One region of the Pantoea sp. SYBGC1 genome, then DNA from elsewhere that is predicted to be linked to it. Evidence: predicted binding sites of a transcription regulator. Region 1 holds the regulator's gene; each other region holds the start of a gene.
The links. Region 1 encodes PurR, which represses purine synthesis genes. Its sites were predicted from a motif close to CANGCAAACGTTTGCNTG; they were not measured.
Positions count from the first base shown of each region.

Region 2: the regulator PurR is predicted to act here: its motif matches at 3,225-3,242, upstream of pyrD (quinone-dependent dihydroorotate dehydrogenase).
Region 3: the regulator PurR is predicted to act here: its motif matches at 1,612-1,629, upstream of cvpA (colicin V production protein).

Region 1 covers NZ_JBXUNM010000001.1:341,760-347,311, forward strand. The annotation lists gene cfa (cyclopropane fatty acyl phospholipid synthase) at 1-395, opposite strand, end outside; gene punC (purine nucleoside transporter PunC) at 668-1,861, opposite strand; gene punR (DNA-binding transcriptional activator PunR) at 1,970-2,881, shown strand; gene purR (HTH-type transcriptional repressor PurR) at 2,878-3,903, opposite strand; gene AC2CF9_RS01670 (C40 family peptidase) at 4,201-4,989, opposite strand; gene AC2CF9_RS01675 (Grx4 family monothiol glutaredoxin) at 5,342-5,552, shown strand, end outside.
Region 2 covers NZ_JBXUNM010000001.1:87,834-93,385, forward strand. The annotation lists gene ssuE (NADPH-dependent FMN reductase) at 1-285, opposite strand, end outside; gene AC2CF9_RS00380 (lipopolysaccharide biosynthesis protein) at 643-2,163, shown strand; gene AC2CF9_RS00385 (glycosyltransferase family 2 protein) at 2,166-3,164, shown strand; gene pyrD (quinone-dependent dihydroorotate dehydrogenase) at 3,285-4,295, shown strand; gene AC2CF9_RS00395 (cell division protein ZapC) at 4,447-4,983, shown strand; gene AC2CF9_RS00400 (YcbX family protein) at 5,160-5,552, opposite strand, start outside.
Region 3 covers NZ_JBXUNM010000001.1:1,124,485-1,130,036, reverse strand. The annotation lists gene folC (bifunctional tetrahydrofolate synthase/dihydrofolate synthase) at 1-690, shown strand, start outside; gene dedD (cell division protein DedD) at 680-1,441, shown strand; gene cvpA (colicin V production protein) at 1,691-2,176, shown strand; gene purF (amidophosphoribosyltransferase) at 2,213-3,730, shown strand; gene AC2CF9_RS05195 (UbiX family flavin prenyltransferase) at 3,868-4,437, shown strand; gene argT (lysine/arginine/ornithine ABC transporter substrate-binding protein ArgT) at 4,712-5,494, shown strand.

The sequences.
Region 1 (5,552 bases):
TCCAGCATCAGGCTGAACAGGTCATTACCCAAATCGTAGTGCGCTCTGCCGACCTGCCAGGCGCGCTTTTTTGATTGCAGATTGGTCAGCCGTGCAGCGGCGATGCGCAGCGTATCTTTGAAGTGGTGCGGCAGCTGGTGATCGAGATGATGTCTGAGCGCGCGCTGAAAAAACATATCCAGTCGTTCGCACGTCCACCACCCATCCATGTAACTTTCGCCCAGACCCAGTGAGCCTTCCTGTATCACGCGCTTAAAAAAGTCAGCATGATGAACCTGAATATCCCACGGTCGTGAACCATTAACGCGAATATTTGCCTGTTCAAGTAACTCCCGGGCAATACGAAACCACGCATTCTCTTCGGGAGTGACTGCTTCTGCACATGATGAACTCATAGCTTCTCCATCACCTTGTAAATAGGACCCGGGAAACAGAAGGATCTGCATCAGGTCTGTGAAAGAACGCAGGGTGGTGCCGTGCGCAGCTAAACCACATTAACAGAGGTATGAATAGTCCGGACTCACGCAATGCGCAGCGGCCTGGCCGCACGCAGAGGCTGTCCCGGTAAGACCGGGAGCGCTGTTCTTGTTATGAATATCAGAAGAGACAGCGACCTGCCGCGGGACGGCGGGCAGATCGCTCTCTGGCAAAATAGCACCAGACCGGCTTATGCGTTGTCTTCGCAGGGATGGGCGATATCGGCTGATTTTGCTGTTGCGCGCTGCCAGGCGAAGCCCATCCAGGCGAGCACCACCGTACTTACCATTACCAGCGTAGTGTGATAAAGCGCCTGCTGCAAACCAGCCGAGACAATCAGGCTGGCAAGGAAGCATAAGCCAAGCTGCAGCAGATTCTGTAAACCGGCTGCTTTACCGCTGGCGTGCGGGAACGGCGCCAGCGCGCTGGCAACCACAATCGGGTAGATAGCGCCGTTTGCCAGCGCCATCCCGCAAAAAGGCAGCAGCAGGGCAAAGAGCGACGGCGCGGGAAGCAGCGCAACGGCAAAGAGGCTCAGAATGCTCAGGCTGTAAATCAGCAGCAGCCACGGCAGCAGCTGCGCGCCCTGAAAGCGATTAAGCAGCGCACGACAGCCAAAACCGCCAATCAGGAAAGCCATCGTCTGCGGCACATAGCTGAGCCCGATATCGGCCGGGGTTAAGCCTGCGGCCGCCAGAATAAAGGGGGAGCCCGTCAGCCAGGCAAAGAAGCTGGCAGAGCAGGCGGAGTAAATCAGCACATTGCCACTGTAGGCGCGGGTAGCGAGCAGCGTCAGCCAGCCAGGCTGATCGCCGCGCGCCGCCTGAGAGATACGCGGCGAACGAAGTCTGAGGGTACCTGCCAGCAGCACCAGCGTAATCAGCGTCAGCACCAGGAAAATAGTGCGCCAGTGAAAATGACTCATCAGCCAGGCACCCAGCAGCGGAGCCAGAGCAGGAGAGAGCGCCACCAGCGGCATAATAGTGGCAAACACTTTATTGGCCTGCGCTTTAGGGTAGCGATCGATAACCAGCGCCTGCCAGCTCACGGCGGCGGCACAGACGCCCACAGCCTGAATAAAGCGCAGTGCCAGCATCAGCCAGACGTTGTCGGCCCACAGCATGGCCAGACAGCTCAGGGCAAATATTGAGAGGCCCGCCAGTAAAACCGGTTTGCGGCCAATTCGGTCAGAGAGGAGTCCCCAGCCCACCTGCGCACAGGCAAAGCCCGCCAGAAACAGGCTCAGGCTGGCGCTGATAACACCCGGAGCGGTGGCAAAATCACGCTGCATATCGCTGAATGCGGGCAGATACATATCCGTGGCGAGAAAGCCGAGCATGCTCAGCAGCGCCAGATAGGGCAGAAATCCTTTAGATGACATCACTATTTTTCTCATTCGGCAGGGAAACGCGGAGGAGTGTAAAAGGGTGCAGTCAGCTTTGTGAAACGCTAATATTTGCAGAGTGCTGTTAAATTTTTTGAAGGCAAAAATATGTGGTCTGAATATGCGCTTGAGGTGGCGGACGCCGTCGCCCGCACCGGCAGTTTCAGCGCGGCAGCGCAGGAGCTGCACCGCGTGCCTTCTGCTATCAGCTATACCATCAGGCAGCTGGAGAGCTGGCTGGCCGTGGAGCTGTTTGAACGCCAGCATCGGGAAGTGGTTCTGACGCCAGCCGGCGAGCATTTTGTGCGTGAAGGCCGCTCTGTTATCAAAAAAATGCTGGCGACGCGACGGCAGTGTCAGCAGCTGGCCAACGGCTGGCGCGGCCAGCTCACTATTGCCGTTGATTGTATCGTCAAGCCGCAGCGCACGCGCCAGCTGGTGAAAGATTTCTATCGCCACTTTCCCGATATGGAGCTGATCATCAGCTATGAAGTGTTTAACGGCGTATGGGATGCGCTGGCTGATGGCCGGGTTGACGTAGCCATTGGTGCCACGCAGGCGATCCCGGTTGGCGGACGCTTTGCTTTTCAGGATATGGGCGCCCTTAACTGGCGCTGCGTGGTCAGTCCGGATCACCCACTGGCGCAGAGCGCGCATCCTGACGAAGAGGCGCTGCGCGCCTGGCCGTCGCTGGTGCTGGAAGATACGTCGCGCGCGCTACCGCGCCGTATGACGTGGACGCTGGATAATCAGCGCCGGCTGGTGGTGCCGGAGTGGGAAACCGGAATCGACTGCCTGCAGGCTGGCCTGTGCGTAGGGATGATCCCGGGACACCTGGCGCGGCCGCTACTGGATAGCGGCGCGCTGGTGGAGCTGATATTGCCGCAGCCTTTTCCGGAGAGTCCCTGCTGCGTCAGCTGGGCCGGGCAGCGGGCGTCGCCGGCGCTGGCCTGGCTGCTGGAATACCTGGGAGATGCTGAGACGCTAAATCATGAGTGGCTCAGCGAGCGCCGCGCTTAGCGGCGATAGTCGCGAAACGGACCATCCCCGACCGAGCGACGCTCAATCAGGCTGGGCTGAACTTCAATCGTTTGCGGCTCTTCGCGTTTACTGGTAATGCGGTCCAGCAGCATCTCCAGCGCTTTTTCACCCAGCTGAGCTTTGGGCTGATGCACTGTCGTCAGCGCCGGCGTAAAGTAGCGGGCGTTGCGCACATTGTCATAGCCGATCACCGAAATATCCTGCGGAACGCGCAGGCCCATCTCATCGGCGGCGCAGATCGCGCCCATTGCCATGATGTCGCCGCCGCAGAACACAGCGGTAGGACGCTGCTTCTGGCTCAGGATCTGCTGCATCGCCTGATAACCCGACTCAGGTTCAAAATCGCCCTGCACGATCCACTCCGCACGCACCGCGATCCCCGCCTCTTGCATCGCCTGCAGGAAGCCGGCGTGCCGTCCGCCGCCGGTATTGCGCTCCAGCTGGCCCGGGATAGCGCCAATATCGCGATGACCGCGCTCGATCAGGTAACGACCGGCCAGGTAGCCGCCCTGAAAGGCATTATCCTGCACGGTATCGGTAAAATCACCGCGGGAAGCGCCCCAGTCCATGACCACCATCGGAATATTGCGATTCTCTTCCAGCATCTGAAGCAGATCGTCCGGATACTCAGAGCACATCACCAGCAGGCCATCTACCCGCTTTTGCGCCATCATCGACAGATAGGCGCGCTGCTTTTGCAGGTCATTGTGCGCGTTGCCCAGAATCAGCGTGTAGCCCTGAGCGAAGCAGTGATTTTCAATTGCTTCGATGATTTCAGCAAAGTAGGGGGCTTCACTGGACGTTGCCAGCAACCCCAGTGTTTTAGTGTGATTAACCTTCAGGCTGCGCGCCACGGCGCTGGGAGAATAGTGCAGCGCTTTAATCGCCTCCCACACGGCATTACGCGTCTCTTCAGCGACAAAGCGCGTTTTATTGATGACGTGCGAAACCGTGGTCGTTGATACGCCAGCGCGTTTTGCCACATCTTTAATTGTTGCCATGAAAATGGACCTCTTAAACCTATCGCAACTTTATGATAAGTATAGTGTTAAACGTTTGCGTCTGCGCAGGGTTTTCTGCCTCATTCCAGCGTAAAAATGGCTGATTCAGGGCGAGTAATTAACCGCAACAGATAATGACAGCAGCGTGCGCAAAAGGTGTTGCGCAACGAAAGGCGGCGATTCTAGCAAGGCAAGGGGCATAAAACGAGATTTTTACCTGCGGTCAGATGAAAATATTTAGAGTCCGACAACTGGCGTGTAGTCAGGCCGGGACGCGCGCGGCATGTTGCGCAACTGCTAACGAATGGTTTTAGGCGTCATCATGCGGCGTGCGCCAACATAGTGCTTCTGCCAGTAATCTTCACCCAGCGCGCTGATCTGGATATCTTTGCCGGTACGCGGCGACTGAATAAATTTGCCGTTACCCAGATAAACGCCAACATGATCGGCTGTGCCGCGATTATTGATGCGGAAAAACACCAGATCGCCTTTCTCCAGCATTTCGCGCTTGATGGGAGCGGCATCGCGCAGATGATACATTTCATTGGCCGTGCGCGGCAGCTTGAAACGGACCAGATCTTTATAGGCGTACCAGACCAGGCCACTGCAGTCGAATCCGGTAAGCGGAGAGGTGCCACCCCACTGATAAGGTTTGCCCAGCTGGCCCATAAGTTTAGTCATGGCGGTTTCACGCGCCTTCTGATAGCGCAGGCGGTGGGATTTGCTGAGCCTGATACCGGTCAGCGCATCATTACTCTCTTCCGCTGCCGCTGTTTTCCGGCTGGTACGCTGATGACCATATTTTTTGCTGGCAGAGAGGGCGGGCGCTTTTTTACGGGCGGTACGGGAAGTCACAGGCGGTTCTGCGTGCAGGCTTTTTTTCGATTTAACTTTTTGTACGGGCGTGACGCGTGTTTTTTTAGCCGAGGTTTTAACCGGACGTCGTTTGCGGCGTTCATCGTCGCGCGCACTCTTTTTCTCCGCTTTCTGCAGGCTGGCGTTAACCGGCTTGTGCGGTGAAGCAGCGGCCACGTTAAAAAACAGCTGAGCAAAAGCCAGTATGAAAAGCGTAATCAGTAAACGCATAGTCCGGTTACAGGTTCGGCAGGCTGCAGAAGCAGACCGCGGCAATATTAGAAAATTCTGATCAGCGATCAGCGCCGGATTGATTCTAATCCACTTTTTTTACAAAAGGTAAGGTCTTTTTTATTAAATCCATCAACACAAGGGCTGTGCAGCAAAAATGAGCGGTTTCAGGCGGTTAACGCAGCATATTTATTGCTAATCGTGTATTAATACACACTTCGTCATACGCCCGTGGCGGCAAACTTAACAAACATGGCGATTCATGCCGCAACGAGGCAAATTCCCGATTTCAGTCGCGGGATGAAGTCGCTACAATAAACAAACACGAAGTGAAGAATTAAGGAAGGCAAAAATGAGTACTGTTGAAAAAATTCAGCGCCAGATCGCAGAAAACCCGATCCTGCTGTATATGAAAGGATCGCCAAAACTGCCAAGCTGCGGCTTCTCAGCTCAGGCTGTTCAGGCGCTCTCTGCCTGTGGCGAACGCTTCGCGTATGTCGATATCCTGCAGAATCCTGATATCCGTGCTGAACTGCCAAAATACGCTAACTGGCCAACCTTCC
Region 2 (5,552 bases), 250 kb from region 1:
CCGTTCCGGCAGCAGATCCAGGACAGTTTTTAGCGCACCTGCAAACGACGCTTTATAGACAGGAGTAGAAATGATGACGCCGGTTACGCTGGCGATGTCAGCTTTAAACGCATTCAGGGCAGGCGATTCGAAACGGGCATGGATCAAATCTTCCGGTGGAAAATTATGGATATTCCACGCAATAACCTCGGCGCCCCGGGCTTCCAGCTGGCGCTGGCAGAGCGTCAGCAGCGCCGTCGAACGTGAAGGAAAACGGGGACTGCCCGCCAGCGTTAGGATCCGCATACCTGCTCCTTATAACAAAAAGTTATCGATAGTGTTTAATTGAGAACTGATTGTCTTAATCCTGCCAGAGCGCCCGAAAAGGGGTAAATGATTTATCCGGCAATCAAAAGCTTTAAAACGGCAAACGGATCCCGCTGTTGATCTGTTGCCTGCGAAACGCTACTGCCTGCGCTGCCAGTCGGGCTCAAAGAGCGGCAGCGGATAAAATGGCCCGATAGCTGTTTTTTATTGATGAAATTAAGAAAAAGCTGCGGCGTGAATGCCAGGTGGTTTTTAAGAATTACTCCTGTGGGCGCTGTCACATTTTTGTGTCACGCTTGAAGACATTGAGAAAAATACCCAGACCCCCTTACTTTTATGTCTATCAAACGTAATGCGATTGCCAACTATGTCGGGCAGATCTACCTGACGCTGTCAGGTATTTTAGTGGTGCCGCTCTATATTCAGAATCTGGGGATGGAGGCGTATGGCCTGGTTGGCTTCTTTTCTATATTACTGACCTGGCTGCAGCTGCTGGATGCGGGCGTCTCCACCACGCTGATGCGTGAAGCGGCGCGCTATCGCGCTAATCAGGCGGAATTTGTCTGGTTTCCGGCGCTGTTTACCACCCTGACGCGCTTTTTCCTGTTTTCAACGCTGGTGCTGGTGGTGCTGGGCTGGCTGGCAACGCCCTGGATAGCGACACACTGGCTGGATGCGCGTCATCTGCCGGCCGGCGATGTGGTTATCGCCGTGGCAATTATGGTGATCACCGCGGCCATTCGCTGGCGTACCAGTCCCTATCGCAGCGTGATTATCGGCTTTGAACATCAGGTCTGGCTGAATGGCGTTAACCTGACTATTACCACGCTGCGCACCTTTGGTGCGGTACTGGTGATCCAGCTCTTCGCCAACGCCGTGCTGACATTCTTTATCTGGCAGCTGCTGGTCTCCATCGCTGAGGCGGGCTGCTGCATCTGGAAGGCGTATCAGCTTATCCCGCGCGCCGCGCGCAAAGAGAAGCGCAGCGACCTGAAAGAGGTGCTGAGGCCTTTTATTCGCTTTGCGCTGAGCGCCGCGTTCTCCAGCGCAATCTGGACGTTTATCTCGCAGATTGACCGTCTGGTGCTGTCTAAAACTCTGCCGCTGAGCGAGTACGGATCCTTTACCGTCGTGGCAACGGCGGCGACCGGTATCCTGCTGCTTAGCAGCCCGATTATGCAGGCGATTGTGCCACGCATGACCGGTATGAAAACCCGGCAACAGGGCGATGCGGAATCTCTGCGTCTCTACCGTTACACCACGCAGGCGGTCGCCATTTTTATGGCACCGCTCAGTATCACCATCGCCTGCTATTCGGGTCCGCTGCTCTGGGCATGGACGCAAAAAACGCAGATCGTCGATGAGATGGCTTTTGTCCTGACGCTTTACGCCTTAGGCAGCGGAATTCAGGCGATCTGTGGCTTGCTCTATCACCTGCAGTACGTGAATGGCAACCTTAAACTCCATATGCAGGGCTTTACCCTGTTTGCCATTCTGCTGGTGCCGCTTAACATCTGGTGTGCGATTCACTACGGCGCGCTGGGAACCGGCTGGCTGTGGCTGGCGCAGAACATTTTCTATCTGGTTGGCTGGGCATGGCTTGTACACCGTCGTTTTGCGCCGGGTATTCACTTCAGCTGGCTGACGCGCGACGTGGCGCTAATCTGGGCAGTATCGGGCCTGATTGCCGGCCTGAGCACGCTGCTGCCTATTGAATGGAATCAGAATCGCTGGATTAATCTGCTCTGGCTGGCATTGATTGGTGCCGTAAATCTCGGTGTCTGCTGTCTGCTGCATAGCCTGGTGCTGAAGCGCCTGCGCCGTACCCCCGTTGTTAATGCTGAAGAAAGAGGATAAGTATGACGTCGCGCCCCGTCCCGACTATCTCGGTCATTATTCCGAACTGGAACTGCGCCCCGTGGCTGCCGGAGACGATGCAGTCGCTGCTGCAGCAGACGTCGCCGGCAGATGAGATCATTATTATTGACGACGGCTCAACGGATGAGAGCGTAAGCTGGCTTACGGCGTTCGCTGCGGCGCATCCGCAGGTCACTTTGCTGAGCGGCAACCGCGGCGGCGTCAGCGCAGCGCGGATGAAAGGGCTGGCGGTCGCCACCGGCGATTTCCTCTATTTTATGGATGCCGATGACTTTATCTCCGCCACTCTCTTTGCCGATTTCCGGCGCGCGCAGGCGCAGCATACCGGACTTGAGCTGTTCTGCTTCGGCGCAAAAATGTTTTTCGACGTCCCGGAACCGCAGCGCCACTATCAGACGATTCATCAGCGTCACGTCAGCGGCCTTTTCTCCGGCGGCAGCGACAGCCTGCGCACGCTGATCCAGCATCAGTCGGCGCACCGGGTGATCTGGAGCAGCATCATTTCCCGGCAGCTGATTGAGCGGCTGGGGCTGAGTTTCCTGCCGATTCAGAATCATGAAGATGCGCCTTTTATGTTCGCACTCTATATGCAGGCGCACAGCTTCTACTGCACCGGCGAGAGCTACTACTACAAGCGCTTTATGCAGAGTTCGCTGTCGCAAAGCACCCGCGACTTCTCCTGGATAAAAAATTACTTTATCGCCCGCGACAGCAGCGAAGCGTTTTTGCGAGAGCAGCAGCTGCCGCAGGATGAGGCATTACTGGACGACTACTATCAGACCATTATGCATGGCTGCCTGGCACAGATCCGTAAACACCGCATTAAAGTACCTGCCGAGTGGCAGCCGCGGGTAAACACTCTGGTGCGGCGCGTATTACGGCATAATACCCGGCTGAAACTGCTCTGGTATTGCCCGCCGCTCTATCACGGTCTGCAGGCGTGCCGTAATCGCCTGAGTCGTTATTCATCCCGCCGTTGATCGCGATTCTGTTCTGAGGTTCGTCACTAATTTACTTTTGCGCCAGAGCACCTTACCATTCTGGCGCACGTTTTCCCGTGCACCCGCTGTTTCTTCCTTTACTGCCATTCAGGAGAGTGCATGTTATATCCCATCGTCCGGCCCGCCCTGTTTAAACTCGATCCCGAGCGCGCGCATGAACTCACTTTCCAGCAGCTGCGTTTTATCAGCGGTACGCCGCTGGAGGGGCTGATTCGGCAGTCGCTGCCGGCGCGTCCGGTAAGCTGTATGGGCCTGACATTTCCCAACGCGCTGGGTCTGGCGGCCGGGCTGGATAAAAACGCGGAGTGCATTGATGCGTTTGGCGCGATGGGGTTTGGTTTTATTGAAGTCGGGACGGTAACGCCGCGCGCGCAGCCGGGAAATGATAAACCGCGTATGTTCCGTCTGGTTGAGGCGGGCGGCATCATTAACCGCATGGGATTTAATAACCACGGAGTTGATCATCTGGTAGAGAACGTCAAAAAAGCGCGATTTAAAGGCGTGCTGGGGATCAATATTGGTAAGAATAAAGATACCCCGGTTGAGCAGGGGAAAGAGGATTACCTGATCTGCATGGAGAAGGTCTACGCCCATGCGGGTTATATTGCGATAAATATCTCTTCACCTAACACGCCTGGCCTGCGTACGCTGCAATATGGCGATGCGCTGGACGATTTGCTGGCGGCGATTAAATTAAAACAGCAGGAACTACAGCAGCGACACCTTAAATATGTCCCGGTGGCCGTAAAGATTGCGCCGGATCTGTCTGAGGAGGAATTAATCCAGGTCGCTGACAGCCTGGTGCGCCACCAGATTGATGGTGTGATTGCAACCAATACCACGCTGGATCGTACGCTGGTTAGCGGACTTAAATATGCAGATGAAGCGGGCGGCCTGAGCGGACGCCCGGTTCAGGCGCGCAGCACAGAGGTGATCCGCCGGCTGGCGCAGGAGCTGCAGGGGCGCTTACCTGTTATTGGCGCTGGTGGAATAGATTCCCTCATCGCCGCACGGGAAAAAATTGCCGCGGGCGCCACGCTGGTGCAGATATACTCCGGATTTATTTATCAGGGACCAGCTTTAATTAAAGATATCGTGACCCACCTCTAAGACATATCTCACTTTCCCCGGCCAGGGGGTTTATTTCTCCCTCTGGCTCGTTTATATTTTCCCCTGTTGTTCTATTTTTCAGCTTTTTGCTTAAAGCGATATTTTATTTTTTAGGCGCCATTTAGCGCAGCAGAATCCCACAAGGCACATCATGAAAATCAAACCCGATGACAACTGGCGCTGGTATTATGACGCCGAGCATGACCGTATGATGCTTGATTTGGCTGATGGCACACTCTTCCGCTCCCGCTTCTCCCGCAAAATGCTGACGCCCGACGCTTTTAACAGCAGCGGATTTTGCGTCGATGACGCCGCACTCTATTTTAGTTTCGACGACCGCTGTCGTGAGAGTGAATTATCCGCTCATCAGCGTGCCGAGCTGATCCTGAATGCGCTGGTGGCAAGCCGCTTCCTCAAGCCGCTGATGCCAAAAAGCTGGCACTTCATCAGCCATAAACATAGCTGGCAGCCGGTCGCAGGCGATATGGTCACGGCTACGCTGGCTGAGAGCGGTGAGCAGGCACAGCTGCTGGTGGTAGAAAGCAGTGAAAACGCGGCGCTCTGTCTGGTGGCGCAGCCGGCGCTGAGCATGGCGGGAAAAAGCATGCAGCTTGGCGACGCGATCAAAATCATGAACGATCGCCTGCAGCCGCTGCAGCTGGCGACCTGGTACGCGCGCGCGGTTTAGCATTATGCTCCGTAAACCCCCGCCCAATCGGGCGGGGATATAAGCGCGGTAACATATAAAAGCGGCCGGGCTGACCGCGTTAGCCCACGGAGCGACTGTAAACCCTAAAGCCGCGTAATGCGGCTTAGGTAGGTTGCGTTGAAGTGGGAATCCTCGCCCTTTAGGGCGGGGAGCAGTCAACCCAGCTCAATGTCACTGGCCGGAATACAGCTGCAGCTCAGAATAGTGCCGTCAGCGCGTACGGCGCTCTGCTTTAACGGCCTGACGGTGCCGCCAACCAGCGTAACTTTACAGCTGCCGCACAGCCCGGCCCGGCAGGAGTAGGGAATACGAAACCCGGCCATCTCCAGCTGCTCCAGTAATACCTGCTGATTATCTCCCTCAAAACGCCGGCCCTGACAGGTAATGGTGACGCTGGCAGGCGCGCCTGTCTCTGCTGTCAGTGGAGTTTCAGTCTTGCCGGCACCATAGACGCGTGGGGTATGGCGTTCCAGAATCGTCACGCTGTCGCCGCTGCGGATCAGCCCGCTGTTCAGGGCTATCAGATTGAGGCCAAAATCGATATCACC
Region 3 (5,552 bases), 780 kb from region 1:
GCCGGTAAACCTGCCGTGGTGGGCGAAGCGGAGATGCCGGCAAGCATCGCTGCGGTGGCCGCAGAGACCGGTGCCGTGCTGCATCAGGTCAATCGCGACTGGCAGTGGCAGGGCGGTAGTGATAGCTGGATGCTGCAGGATGCGCAGGGTGATCTGCGCGATCTGCCGCTGCCGCAGGTGCCGCTGCCGAATGCGGCCACGGCGCTGGCTGCGTTACGCGTGTCGGGTCTGCAGGTGCCTGACGCCATTATCCGCGCGCATCTGCCGCAGGCGGTACTGGCAGGGCGTTTCCAGACCATAAGCCATGCGCCGCAGGTGATTCTGGACGTTGCGCACAACCCGCACGCCGCTGCCTGGCTGGCGTCGCGCCTGGCGGCGCTGCCCGCGGGCGGAACGGTTCATGCGGTAGCGGGTATGCTGCACGACAAAGATATTGCCGGTACGCTCGCTGCGCTGGCGCCGCAGGTGACGCACTGGTACTGCGCGCCGCTGGCAGGTCCGCGTGGCGCATCAGCAGAGGAGCTGCTTACGCATCTGGAGAGCGGGACGGCATATGACAGCGTCGATGCGGCGTGGCGGGCGGCGCGTGCGCAGGCCAGTCAGCAGGATGTGATTCTGGTGTGTGGGTCATTTCACACCGTAGCACAGGTTATGGAATCGATGGCAGCGGAGAACGGCAGTGGCGAGTAAGTTTCAAAATCGGTTAGTGGGCACGGTGATCCTGGTGGCGATTGGCGTCATTGTGCTGCCGGGCCTGCTGGACGGTAAGAAAAAGCATTACAAGGAAGAGTTTGCAGCGATTCCGCTGGTGCCGAAGCCTGACGATCAGCAGGATAGCGAAATGGTGCCGCCGGTCACGCAGCCGCTGCCGTCGCAGCCGCCGGAAGGCGCCGGTGCTGCGCAGCAGTCAGCGACCACTCAGGCCGCGCAAAATCCGGCCGTCAGCGGCAGCGCGCAGCCGGTGCAGAACAGCCAGCCGAGCGTCGTCACGCCACCGGCGGTGCATCAGCAGACGCAGCCCAAAACCCAGCAGAAAGCGGCTGAGCAGACGAAACCTAAAACCACCGAGCAGAGCAGGCCGAAGCCGGCAGAGCAACCGAAGCCGAAGCCGGTGGAGACGCCAAAACCCGCAGAGCAGCCAAAAGCAGCGGAGCAGAGCAAGCCGGCAGAAACGCCGAAGCCAGCCAGCGCGCCGGCCGGGCAGGCGTATGTGGTACAGCTTGGCGCACTGAAGAACGCTGCGAAAGTGGACGAGATTGTGGCGAAGCTGCGGCTCTCTGGCTACCGCGCCTTTACCGTGCCGTCATCGCCGGTACAGGGACAAATTACCCGTATCTACGTCGGACCTGACGCCTCTAAAGCGAAGCTGCAGAGTTCGCTGAGCGAGCTGCAGAGCGTTTCCGGACTGGGCGGCGTGGTGAAACCCTATAGCGTGCGCTGAGAGGCTGATAAGCCACGCCGATAGCAGTAACAGGCGTGGCTTATAGCGCGTGAATGCCGGATTGAAGCCGTTAATTAACATTAAAATCAGCTAGTTAAATATTGCTGATAGTAACGGGCGAAGGAATTATTTTTCCTCGCCCTTTTTCATCACCGCGAACGGGAAAAGGCTACGCAAACGTTTTCTTTTTCTGTTAGAATGCGCCCCGAACTGGATGCAGGGGTGCGAAGCACTGTACTGGAAGCGTTCATGATCTGGATTGATTACGTCATTATTGCGGTAGTTGGTTTTTCGGCTCTGGTCAGCCTGATTCGCGGGTTTGTCCGGGAAGCCTTATCTCTTGTTACCTGGGGATGCGCGTTTTTTGTCGCCAGTCATTACTACGCCTACCTGGCAGTCTGGTTTACAGGTTTTAACGACGAACTGGTTCGCAACGGCATCGCAATTGCGGTGTTATTCGTTGCCACCCTGATTGTGGGTGCCATCGTGAACTATGTGATCGGCTCGCTGGTTGAGAAAACCGGCTTGTCGGGAACCGACAGGGTGTTGGGGGTCTGTTTCGGGGCGTTGCGTGGCGTGCTGATTGTTTCCGCCATTCTTTTCTTCCTTGATACATTCACCGGCTTTTCAAAAAGCCCGGACTGGCAACAGTCTCAGCTCATTCCCCAGTTCAGTTATATCATCAGGTGGTTTTTTGATTACCTGAAAAGCACGTCAAGTTTTTTACCCCGGTGACACCATCGGGAGTGCGGCTAATGAGGAAATGACAATATGTGCGGTATTGTTGGTATCACCGGTTTTATGCCAGTAAACCAGTCGATCTATGACGCGTTAACGGTGCTGCAGCACCGCGGACAGGATGCCGCCGGCATTTGTACTATCGATGCGCTGAACTGCTTCCGCCTGCGCAAAGCAAATGGTCTGGTCAGCGACGTGTTTGAAGCGCGTCACATGCAGCGTTTGCAGGGCAATATCGGTATCGGCCACGTGCGTTACCCTACCGCCGGCAGCTCCAGCGCCTCTGAAGCGCAGCCGTTTTACGTTAACTCCCCTTACGGTATTACGCTGGCGCATAACGGCAATCTCACCAATGCGCATGAGCTGCGCAAACAGCTGTTTGAGACCGGTCGCCGTCACGTTAATACCACCTCCGATTCAGAGATCCTGCTCAACATTTTTGCGCAGGAGCTGGATCGCTTTCAGCACTATCCGCTCGATGCGGAAACCATTTTTGCCGCGGTAGCGGCAGTGCATCAGCAGGTGCGTGGCGCTTACGCCGTGGTGGCGATGATTATCGGACACGGTATGGTGGCGTTTCGCGATCCCAACGGTATTCGTCCGCTGGTGCTCGGCAAGCGCGCTATGCAGGATGGCCGCACAGAGTATATGGTTGCCTCGGAGAGCGTGGCGCTGGATACGCTGGGGTTTGAGTTCATTCGTGACGTTGCGCCGGGTGAAGCGGTCTATATCACTGAACAGGGTCAGCTTTCGACCCGCCAGTGTGCAGAGGATCCGAAAAGCAATCCCTGCCTGTTTGAATATGTCTATTTTGCCCGCCCGGACTCTTTCCTGGATAAGATTTCCGTCTACAGCGCGCGCGTGCGCATGGGCACCAAGCTCGGTGAAAAAATTGCCCGGGAGTGGGAAGATCTCGATATCGACGTGGTGATTCCGATTCCGGAAACCTCCACCGATACTGCACTGGAGATTGCGCGCATTCTGAACAAGCCCTACCGTCAGGGATTTGTGAAAAACCGCTATGTGGGCCGCACCTTTATTATGCCGGGCCAGCATCTGCGCCGCAGCGCCGTACGCCGCAAACTCAACGCCAATCGTGCAGAGTTCCGTGATAAAAACGTGCTGCTGGTGGATGACTCTATCGTGCGCGGTACGACTTCTGAACAGATTATCGAGATGGCGCGCGAGGCGGGCGCTAAGCGGGTTTACCTCGCCTCAGCTGCACCAGAGATCCGTTTTCCGAACGTCTATGGCATCGACATGCCAAGCGCCACCGAGCTGATTGCCCATGGCCGTGAGGTGGAGGAGATTCGCAAGCTGATTAAGGCGGATGCGCTGATCTTCCAGGATCTGAACGATCTGATTGAAGCGGTACGCGAAGAGAATCCGGACATTGAGCAGTTTGAGTGCTCCGTTTTTAACGGCGTTTACGTCACCAAAGATGTGGACCAGCAATACCTGGAGTATCTGCAGTCGCTGCGTAACGACGATGCCAAAGCGCTGCAGCGTCAGAACGAAGTGGAAGGGCTGGAGATCCATAACGAAGGCTGACTGAGCTGTTATCCGGCACTCCCGACGGGGCAGGCGCAAGCCTGCCCCGTCTGTTTTGCGCTTTTTCACCGGGCGCCAGCGCAATTTTGCCTGTAGCAGGCTATCATTGCCGATTCTGAACAGAGTAAGGCAGAGTTATGAAACGTCTCATCGTGGGTATTTCCGGCGCCAGCGGCGCAATCTACGGCGTGCGGCTGCTGCAGGTGCTGCAATCGGTGCCGGAGGTGGAAACCCATCTGGTGATGAGCCCGGCAGCGCGCCAGACGCTGGCGCTGGAAACGGACTACAGCGTGCGGGATGTGCAGGCGCTTGCCAGCGTGGTGCATGACGTGCGGGATATCGGGGCAAGCATCTCTTCCGGCTCATTTAAAACGCTGGGTATGGTGATCCTGCCGTGCTCAATGAAAACGCTCTCCGGCATTGTACACAGCTACAGCGACAGCCTGCTGACGCGCGCCGCCGACGTCGTGCTGAAAGAGCAGCGCCGCCTGGTGCTCTGCGTACGCGAAACTCCGCTGCACGTCGGTCATCTGCGTATGATGACCACGGCGGCTGAACTGGGCGCGATGATAATGCCGCCGGTACCGGCGTTCTATCACCGGCCGCAGCGTATTGAGGATTTAGTCGACCAGACGGTTAACCGCGTGGTGGATCAATTTGATATCACGCTGCCGGAAGATCTGTTTATGCGCTGGAATGGCGCATAAACGTTGCGCGCTGCACAATGGATGTGCAAATACGCGGTGTCGATCACTCTTCGTGCATAATCTGCACTAAAAGTTAGCAAACTCGCTTTTTCTTCTGCATCCCGCTGTTATATTCCCCTCATAACGAACTCTCTGCGTCCCGTTACGACGCTCTCGTTAACGCGCCTGCGTGCTGCATCGCCAGCTCTGAGACCTGGCATGAAAACTGCAATCCATTCAGCGCAAAACACACATCACACCACATAACAATAAGCACGTCACTTGAGGGTAAACTATGAAAAAGCGAGTTCTGGCTCTCTCCCTGCTGCTGGCAATGACCGGCACCGCCAGCGTTTTTGCCGCAGTACCGCAGTCGCTGCGTATCGGGACCGATCCAACTTACCCGCCGTTTGAGTCAAAAAATGCCCAGGGCCAGCTGGTGGGGTTTGATATCGACCTTGCCAATGAGATTTGTAAACGCATTCAGGCCAAATGCACCTATGTGGAAAGTGATTTCGATGCGCTCATTCCGTCGCTGAAAGCGAAAAAAATTGATGCCATTATTTCGTCGCTCTCTATCACCGAAAAGCGTCAGGAGGAGATTGGCTTCTCGGAAAAACTCTATGCGGCTAACGCTCGTCTGGTGGCGGCAAAAGGCTCTCCGCTGCAGCCAACCATCGAATCGCTGAAGGGCAAAAATATCGGTCTGCTGCAGGGCACCACGCAGGAAACCTATGCGAATCAATACTGGCGGCCGAAGGGCGTTACCGTGACGCCTTATGCAAATCAGGATCTGGTCTATCAGGACCTGAACGCCGGACGCATTGATGCCGCTTTCCAGGATGAAGTGCAGGCGAGCGAAGGCTTCCTGAAGCAGCCGGTAGGCAAAAACTATGCGTTTGCTGGCCCGGCGGTGAAAGATGACAAAATCTTTGGTGTAGGCACCGGCATGGGACTGCGCAAAGATGACAGCGATCTCAAAGCCGCTATCGATAAGGCGTTTAATGAGATGCGCAAAGATGGCACCTACGACAAGATTGCGAAAAAATATTTCGATTTCAACGTCTACGGTGACTGATTGACCTGTTTCCTGATACTGCGGGTTGAGTGACAGGAACCGGGGCCATAACTATTCA